DNA from 3 places in the Gracilibacillus sp. D59 genome. Region 2 is predicted to be linked to each of the others. Evidence: riboswitches for the same ligand, from Rfam matches in the RefSeq annotation. Region 2 holds a riboswitch; each other region holds the start of a gene.

The links. Region 2 has a riboswitch for S-adenosylmethionine ahead of ACTWP4_RS14020 (thiolase family protein). Riboswitches for the same ligand answer to the same signal wherever they lie in the genome.
Region 1: another riboswitch for S-adenosylmethionine. It lies ahead of ACTWP4_RS06180 (aminotransferase class V-fold PLP-dependent enzyme); the one in region 2 lies ahead of ACTWP4_RS14020 (thiolase family protein).
Region 3: another riboswitch for S-adenosylmethionine. It lies ahead of ACTWP4_RS19070 (inorganic phosphate transporter); the one in region 2 lies ahead of ACTWP4_RS14020 (thiolase family protein).

The regions. Positions count from the first base shown of each region.
Region 1 is NZ_JBQQCK010000002.1:661,145-664,428, forward strand. Features, by position in the region: gene ACTWP4_RS06180 (aminotransferase class V-fold PLP-dependent enzyme) at 1-1,281, opposite strand, end outside; SAM riboswitch class I at 1,358-1,469, opposite strand; gene ACTWP4_RS06185 (Hsp20/alpha crystallin family protein) at 1,681-2,136, shown strand; gene cls (cardiolipin synthase) at 2,216-3,284, shown strand, end outside.
Region 2 is NZ_JBQQCK010000007.1:253,195-256,478, reverse strand. Features, by position in the region: gene ACTWP4_RS14025 (acetoacetate--CoA ligase) at 1-346, opposite strand, end outside; gene ACTWP4_RS14020 (thiolase family protein) at 343-1,509, opposite strand; SAM riboswitch class I at 1,737-1,827, opposite strand; SAM riboswitch class I at 1,917-2,029, opposite strand; gene ACTWP4_RS14015 (GNAT family N-acetyltransferase) at 2,129-2,671, opposite strand; gene ACTWP4_RS14010 (hypothetical protein) at 2,970-3,284, opposite strand, start outside.
Region 3 is NZ_JBQQCK010000014.1:5,208-8,491, reverse strand. Features, by position in the region: gene ACTWP4_RS19075 (methionine biosynthesis PLP-dependent protein) at 1-620, opposite strand, end outside; SAM riboswitch class I at 691-794, opposite strand; SAM riboswitch class I at 962-1,060, shown strand; gene ACTWP4_RS19070 (inorganic phosphate transporter) at 1,311-2,408, shown strand; gene cobA (uroporphyrinogen-III C-methyltransferase) at 2,368-3,117, shown strand; gene ACTWP4_RS19060 (hypothetical protein) at 3,150-3,284, opposite strand, start outside.

The DNA of each region.
Region 1 (3,284 bases), on a different contig from region 2:
TTTCGCGATCGCTTGATCAAGGTCTGCAATAATATCATCTGCAGTTTCGATCCCGACAGACAAACGAATCAATTCCTCTTTAACACCGGAAGCTTTTAATTCTTCTTCATTCAACTGCTGGTGTGTAGTAGATGCAGGGTGAATAATTAATGATTTTGCATCTCCCACATTAGCCACATGGGACCATAAATGAACATTATCTATCACCTGACGACCAGATTCTTTTCCACCCTTTATACCAAAGACGATAATAAAGCCAAAATGGTTACACAAATATTTTTTTGCTAATTGGTGAGAAGGATGATGTTCAAGTCCTGGATAAGAAACCCATTCTACTTGTGGATGGTTTTCTAGGTAATTAGCAACGGCTTTTGTGTTTTCACCATGACGTTCAATGCGTAAATGCAACGTCTCTAGTCCTTGTAAGAAATAAAATGCATTTTGCGGACTTAATGATGGACCGATATCACGTAGTAGTTGCACACGTAATTTAATAGCGAATGCAGGTGGTCCAATATCAATTCCAAATCGTATACCATGATAAGTCTCATCTGGCTCAGTAAATCCAGGGAATCGTTCGCTATTCCAATTAAATCTACCACTATCTACGACAATTCCCCCAATCGAGGTACCATGACCACCAATCCATTTCGTTGCGGAGTGCACAACGATGTCAGCACCCCAGCTAATCGGTTTACATACATATGGAGTTGCGAAGGTATTATCAATAATTAATGGTACACCTTGTTCGTGAGCGATATCAGCAACAGCTTCAATATCAAACACATTTAGACTAGGATTTGTAATCACTTCACCAAAAACCGCTTTCGTTTTTGGGGTAATGGCAGCTCTGAAATTTTCTGGATCTGTTCCATCTACAAATTTCACATCAATACCATATTTCGGCAATGTTTTATTAAATAAATTGAAAGTACCACCATATAAGTTACTGTCGGCAATAATTTCATCACCGGCATTGGCGAGGTTTAAAATAGCTAATGTGATAGCAGATGCACCAGATGCAGTACCGACAGCAACTACTCCATCTTCTAATAAGGCAATGCGTTGTTCAAATGCGTCAACAGTTGGATTCATAATACGAGAATAAATATTACCCATTTCTGCTAAAGCAAATAAGTTTTGTGCGTGCTCGGTATCATTAAATACGTAAGAAGTTGTTTGATAGATCGGAACGGCACGAGCATTTGTTGCAGGGTCTACTTGTTGTCCACCGTGTAATAGATTTGTTTCACTACCTGGAAATTGGAACGAATTTGTCATTATGTACCCTCCTTAAAAATTAGAAAAACCTCTTCTTTACGAAAGTAAGAAGAGGTTGAAAATATTAGCTGTCCTCCTCTTATCTTTCAGGTAAAACCTGTAGGATTTAGCACCATTTCAATTTGATGTTCAAACTGATGGTTGCCGGGCTTCATAGGGCCTATTCCCTCTGCCTCTCTAAATAAGAGTTATTACATATTCAATTGAATAGTCCTTATTATAAGTTATATTCTGGAAACCGTCAATAAAAAATCAGAATATTAATAAAAATTAACTTCAGGATCATTTATAGCCTAAATGCATAAAATGAATTGGAGGATTTTAATCCCGTTTCTACCACTGTAGATACAGGATAAAGAAATTCCTTGTTGATGGAAGTCATTGAAAGGAGTGATTCAAATGCCACAAAAAGGCGGAATGCCAGAATGGGGAGAGGATTTGGTGAAAAAATTAGATGCCTTTCTTTATGAAAAACCAACACGAAATGTCATGGAAACGATTGATAGCTTTTTTGAACAAGCAAAAGTACCAAAACAAATCCCTGCTGATGTTGCAGAAACAGAGAAGGACTGGATCGTCCGTGTTGATTTACCAGGTATTAAAAAAGAACAAATACAACTGCGAATAGTAGGGAATCAAATTACAGTAATGGTCAATCACCAGGAGGAAACCGAACAGTATGATGATTCGTATCATTACTATCATAAGGAAAGAAGGCAGCATCGTAATCAGCGAACGATAACATTGCCATATGCTGTTGATAAACGAACAGCAAAAGCAAGCTTCCAAAATGGTGTGTTAGAAATTAGAGGTCCTAAAACCGAACAAGATAATGACTCAATCACGATCGACTAAGCTGATAGCGATTGCTATTAGCTTAGTCATAATTATGCTATATTAAGAGTATAGAGGTAGTCAGAAGGGAGGGGTTCGTATGGAATTTACGCAACTTATCATAAGTTTTATCTTAATTTTTAATATTCTTTTATCTTTAACCATTATCTTTTTAGAGCGTAAAAATCCCACTTCTACATGGGCATGGATTATGGTATTGACATTCATTCCGATTTTTGGATTTATTTTATATCTTATCTTTGGTAGAAAACTAAGTAACAAAACAATTTTCACTTGGGATACTAAAAGCAAATTAGGTGTCAAAACGGCAGTACAGCATCAATTGCGTGATATTGAAAATGGCGACTTCTTTGTCAAAGATCCTAGGATGTATCAATATAAGGATCTATTCTATTTGCATTTACGAAATAATGATGCGATCTTTTCACAGGATAATGATGTCAACGTATTTACGGATGGAAATCGAAAATTCAACTCTTTGTTAGAAGATATCGAAAATGCTACAGATCATATTCACCTATTGTATTATATAGTAAGGTCTGATCACCTCGGTACACGTTTAGCGGACGCTTTGATTAAAAAGGCAAAAGAAGGGGTTGAAGTTCGTTTTTTATATGACGATTTAGGATCCCGGACGTTAAGCAGGAAGATGGTTCGAAAAATGCGTCATGCCGGGGCAGAAGTCGAAGGATTTTTCCCACCGTTAATTCCGAAGGTCAATTTTAAAATTAACCACCGTAACCACCGCAAGCTTGTGATTATTGATGGGGAAATCGGCTATATCGGTGGTTTTAATATTGGAGATGAATATCTGGGGGAAGACAAGCGATTCGGTTATTGGCGTGATACCCATCTGCGCATCTCGGGTAGTGCTGTAGAACATTTGCAAACTCGATTTATCCTGGATTGGAACCAGGCGTCCCGCCATGATATTGAATATGATGAGCGTTATTATACACCTGTTCCCGCTGGGAATATCGGTATGCAAATTGTTTCAAGCGGTCCGGATTCTGAATGGGAACAGATAAAAAATGGCTACATTAAAATGATCATGTCAGCAAAAGATTATATCTTTATTCAAACACCTTATTTTATTCCGGATGAAAGTCTGTTAGATGCATTGAAGATTGCCTGTCTATCAGGAGTAG
Region 2 (3,284 bases):
CTGTTACGCCTGTTTCATCTGCTTGGTAGGCAGCAACTTGGTCACCTTTACCTTTTAATAGATTCTCCGCAAAATTCAAACGAGCATCTGGGAAAAATACAGCTTCTGCCATGGAATCAGCAGGAACATAAGTGGTTTCTCCTTTTTCACCAATAATACCAGCATAGTCCCATACACCTTCCCAAAAATCCCCAATATTCGTGATCGACCAACGATGTAACCTTTCATAGGGAAAGAGTGGTTGGTTGACCGTTTTAGAAAATGCATTAAGATGGGATTGCTCGATAGCTTTTTCCGTAGGTTCCCATAATATAGGACTCTTTTTATCTATGGTTTGAGTATTCATTGTTGTCCTCCTTTCTCTGTTACCTCAATTAGAATGGCAATTCCTTGACCACCACCGCCACATAGGGAAGCAATTCCTTTACCTCCGCCGCGTCTCTTCAAAGCATGTGCCAAAGTTAAAACTAAACGGAAGCCAGTACCTCCAAGCGGATGACCAATTGCTATAGCTCCTCCATTGACATTTACTTTGTCATCATCAATATCCAATGCCTGACAACTTCCGATTACAACACTCGCAAATGCTTCATTTATTTCAAATAAATCTATATCATCTATTGTTAATTTCTGATTATCTAATATTTTCTGGATCGCATCTGCTGGTTTTGTGTGTAAACTTGGGTCTGGTCCAGCTGTTTCAGCCCAGTCAATAACGTAAGCAAGTGGTTCAGTTCCTAGTTGTTCTGCTTGCTCTGATGTTGTGACAATCCCTAGGCTAGCTCCATCTGTCATTTGCGAAGCATTTCCAGCTGTAATCGTTCCATCTTTCGTAAAAGCTGGTTTTAAATTGGCTAATTTGTCTACCGTTGTCTGAGGTCGAATTCCTTCATCATTTGCTAACACTCCATCGATTGGTAGGATTTCTTCCTGTAATAAGCCTTGTTCGGAAGCTGTTGCTGCTCTTTGTTGCGATTGAGTTGCAAATTGATCTTGCTCCTTTCGATCAATGTTATATATGCGATTGTATTGTTCTGTTAAGGCACCCATGGATTGATCACTTAAGGAACACCATAATCCATCATGTAGTAATGTATCGGTAATGGTTTGGTGTCCGATACCTTTTATTGATCGAGTCGGGATTACATGTGGTGCATTGGACATCGAATCAAAACCACCAACAATATAAACTGACCCTTCTTCTAATTTAATTCTGCGGGCTGCATCAATGACTGAAGCAACTCCTCCGAGACATACATTATTTAGTGTGATAGCTGGCGTTCTACTATCAAGCCCTGCCTGGTGTGCAACTTGTCTAGCAGGGTTTTGCCCTTGACCTGCCTGAATAACTTGCGCTAACAATACTCCATCTATATGAGAGATTGTTGAATGCTTTTCAATTAAATATTTTAATGGCTTACTTGCTAACGTTACTGCATCAAATTGTGAAAGTGCACCATTCCATTTTCCAAAAGGTGTCCGGATCCCGTCTAAAATGACAATTGACATAAGTTATAACTCCTTGTTCAACTTTATTTTTTGGTATATAAAGTGAGACTGTGATCAGTGGGGGTTTTGACCCTCACTGATCATTAGCGAAACTTATCAGGGTGTTAGCGTCTATTATCCCCCACTAAGCTTCCTTATGTTACTGGAAGCTTGAAGTGGGGGCTTACAGACGGTTAGCACCGTGATAAAAAAAAGCCCTCTTCGATAAAAAGAGAACTCTACCACTCTTCTTATCTCTCAGGATTTAGCACCTTTCAAGCCTTGCTTAATGGTTGCCGGGTTTCATTGGGCCAGTCCCTCCACCTCTCTTGATAAGTTGATATATTATATTTAATATTCTGTATATTTTTCACAAATAAAAAATCCCTCTACGTTGAGATAGAGAGATACATTACAAAGCTATGAATCTCTTATCTCTTCTAAGTGAGACCACTTAGATGGAATTGGCACCTATATTAAGTAAAACTTAATGGTTGCCGAGGTTTCTTCGGGCCAGTCCCTCCACCTCTCTTGATAAGACAAGATTAATATGTTCAATTTTTTAAAATCCAAGTAATATACTATACTTTAGCATGGATTCGTTAGAATTGTCAATATATTTCGACAATTCCCCTGTATGCTATCTTCCCCATTCATCAGCTAATACTCCATATACAACATGATCAACATAATGATCATATATCCATTCACCACTTCTAATATGACCTTCCTCTACGAATCCTAGCCTTTCAGGCACATTTCTGCTTTTTTTATTGTCGACTGCAGCTCTAATTTCCACTTTATTTAATTTTAACTCCTCAAAAGCATAATCAGTTAATGCTTTAGCTACTCTTGTCATTATTCCATTCCCTTGGTAATCAGCTCCAAGCCAATAACCAATATATGCGATCTTATTGGACCAGTCAATGCTGTTATAGCCGGCGACTCCAACAATTTCATCTTTATATAAAATAACTGCATTTAGACTGTTATTGTCTGCAAAACCTTTTAGGCATGATTGAATAAATGCTTTAGTATCTTCTACTTTAACGGTATTATCCACCCAAGGAAGCCATTCCCTTAAGTAATCTCTTGAATTTTCGGTTAATTCAAACACTCTTTCTGCATCTCTTACGTCAATTAGTTTCAAAGATAAATCCCCATCAATTTTATGTACAAACATGTCAGTCTCCATCCTCTCCCAATCTGTAAATTGAAGATATTTTACCAGATAGTGAATTCGAATTCTAGTACAATTTAGAACTTTCCCTTAAGAAACCATAAAGTGAGACTTCCACCAATGGGGGTTTTACGGAGACTCATATGGGAACTGCAAGATTCTGAAAACACCACGGAGGAAGAACTTATTAATTGGATCGTAAACGAGTAAAGGAAATGCTTATTTCAGTGTGTCAGAAATTTAATTAAATAACTGTTAAAAGAAATGAATAAAAGAAAAAATAACTGAGGTCGAAGCAAGTTTACTCTTCTTTTATATCAAGGTTTGTATAAAAGTTATCGACAATGGGGAAAATTTCAGGTTCTGTATGGTAATAATGGTCATTCACTTGTGTTAATCCGAATTGGAATGTTTCTTTCTCGTCTTCATAAAGAGTAATAGAATAATTAAATCCATCTCTTGGTTCTTGTTTTTCATCTGGAATAAACTTAATGTCTTTTATTTCATTTAGGAAACTTTCTATAATCTTATTATCTTTAATTGTCTTTTTGTATCCTGTATTTCCATCAAATATTATTACTTTAGATACTTTATTTATGTCCCCATCATAAAATTG
Region 3 (3,284 bases), on a different contig from region 2:
ACGACTAATCCAGCGAGTACATCATTATGCCCGCCTAAATATTTGGTAGCAGAATGAATAACAATATCTGCTCCTTGTGTTAAAGGCTGTTGTAAATAGGGTGTGTAAAATGTATTGTCTACAATAAAAAGTAATTGATGTTTCTTTGCAAGTGCTGCTAGACTCTCGATACTAATTTCCATTAATAACGGGTTGGTAGGAGTTTCTATGAAAATAGCTTTTGTATTTTGATTAATGTACTGCTCCATTTCGTCTGGATCTGCATATACTGGTGTAATGTTATATGATTCTTGAAAATGTTGAAATAAGCGATAGCTTCCACCATAGATATCCTCTGTTACGATAATTTCATCTTCTTGTTTGAATAAAGAGAAGACTAATTGGATCGCAGCCATACCTGAAGAACATGCGAATCCTTTTGAACCTTGTTCTAATGTTGCGATGGCATCTTCGACAATTTCCCGTGTAGGATTCGCAGATCGTGTGTAATCATAACCAGTTGACTGTCCCAGTGCTGGATGCTGATATGCGGTTGAAAAATAAACAGGGGCTTCCACTGCACCGGTACGTTTATCTTGTCGATTGCCAATTTGCGCAAGAGCTGTTTCGATATCGTTCATTTTATACATCCTTTCTAAATAAAAAAGAGGTCTTCGATAAGTAGAAGACCTCCTTGTTTAAGGTTGCATTCTCTTATCTTTGGTAATTTACCATCTGGATTTAGCACCATACAATTACTATTGCTGGTTGCTGAGGTGTCATCGGGCCAGTCCCTAGACCTCTCTCGATAAGATATAGTATTTTTGGAAATTTAATACATTTATCATACACCACAAAGGAAGAAATTACAAGGCGCATACCCAAAAAAAATTTTATATATTGGATCTGTTGACAATTACTAAAGAATGGCTTATATTATGGACATCATAATTATTTGGAAATTTATGAAAAATAATATATTGTCTTATCAAGAGAGAAGGAGGGATCTGGCCCTGTGAATTCTCAGCAACAGGCTTCCAAAGCACTGTGCTACATCCAGCAGCTTTTTGGCAGATAAGAGGCAAACTCCTACTTCATCGCCAAGTAGGAGTTTTTTATATTTATTTAACAGAAATATAATTTTTATCACGGTGCTAACCGTCTGTAAGACCCCCGAAGTAACACAAGAAAGTTAAATGGGGGATAATTATTATCTGAATCAAAACTGAGAGAACTAGCTAAATTTGTTTATTAATCCGAGTTTTCCTATGGGTATATAGGTGAAGAAAATAAAACCACGTAGGTTATAGTGGTGAAGGTTGGGATTTTAGATGTTAACAATAATTGCAATATTCGCTGCATGTCTATTTGCTTTTAACATAGGTGCAAGTGGTTCAGCAGCTAGTATGAGTATTACGTATGGTACTAAAGTAGTCAGGCAAAGAAGGTATGCACTAATAATTGCTGGATTAGGCGCCGTCACGGGTGCAATACTTGGAGGTCAACATGTTACGAATACGCTAGGGAAAGGTATCATCTCAGAAGAAATATTAGATATTAAGATTGCCTGTATTATTTTAATAGTTTCGGCTTTTACATTATTAATTACAAATTACATTGGTATTCCTTTATCGACTAGTGAGGTAACGGTAGGCGCAATTATTGGAGTTGGTATTAGTTACCAACAGTTGCACGTTCATACTATAGTAGTGATTGTATCCTTCTGGATAGTGGTACCAGTTGCAGCCTTTCTGATTACGCTTTTCCTTGAAAAATTTAGAAAGACCTTACAAAATAAAATAAATTATAAACCTCCTGTAAAACTATTGACGTTTATCTTAATCATAACTGGTATAATAGAAGCCATAGCTGCAGGTATGAATAATGTAGGGAATGCTTTAGGTCCATTAGTAGGTGCTGGGATCAGTTCAATGGAGTTAGGTTTACCATTGATGGCAGTTATTGTAGCGTTAGGGAGTATTTTGTTTGGAGGGCGTGTGCTAGAAACGAATGCAAAAAAAATTACTTCACTATCTCTAGGAAATGGTATTGTGATTTCAGGTGCTACTGGGGGACTGGTAGTAGGTGCATCATTACTCGGGATACCAATCCCAATGACACAGGTAACTACTTCGGCGATAGTCGGGATAAATGCCAGTTACCAGTTAAAAGATGTTTGGAAACAAAAAATTATTCATCAAATAGCAAAAGTGTGGATTACATCTCCGATTGTATCATTAATTATTGCATTTGGATTGACAGAGGTAATTGTTCAACAGAGATTTTACCAAGTGATACTTTTAACATTAGCTATTATTGCTACTTTTATATTAGTGAGATTTCGAGAAAAACCAGCAAAAGTAAACACAAAAAAAGGATGGGATCAACATGGGGAAAGTGTACTTAGTGGGGGCAGGACCAGGAGATGAAGAATTAATTACTGTCAAAGGATTACGTGCTATACAGGAAGCAGATGTTATCCTGTATGATCGCTTAGTAAATCCATCATTATTAAAACATGCGAAGGAAGAAGCAGAACTGATTTTCTGTGGGAAACAACCACAGAAGCATGGGTTAATTCAAGAAAAAATAAATGCACAACTTATAGATTATGCTTCAAAAGGTAAAATAGTGACGAGGTTAAAAGGAGGCGATCCCTTTATTTTCGGTCGAGGAGGAGAGGAAGCGATTCATCTTGAAGATAACGAGATAGAATATGAGGTGGTACCAGGAATTACGTCTGGAATAAGTGCTGCAGCATACGCTGGCATTCCACTTACTCACCGTTATATAAGCGGATCGGTAAACTTTATTAATGGCTCCAATCCTGAGGCGAAATCAGACGAACAATGGCGTCATATTGCCAAAGGAGCTGATACTTTGTGTTTTTATATGGGAATCAGGAAGTTCCCTGTAATTTGTGAAAAATTAAAGAAGGCTGGATTAAGTAAAAATACTCCTGTATCTATTATTCATTGGGGGACGTTACCACAACAAAAAACAGTTGTTGCCGATTTAGAAACGATTTCTGAGCGACTACATGAAATAAGTAATCCCTCTTTAATTGTAATAGGAGAAGTAGTTCGGCTTCAGGAGCAAATTAAGTGGTTTAAGGAATCTACAGAAGCAATGTCTTAAGGAAAGAATGACTAGTTATGATATCATCATAACTAGTCATTTTTAATAGCTTTCATAATTTGTTCTTGATCTTTTTCCCAGTCCCATTGTGGATTTATCCGGTCTATAAATTGTTGGAGTTGTCTTTCTGATAAATCCTTTTTACCATTTGAGTTGTTTAGATAAGA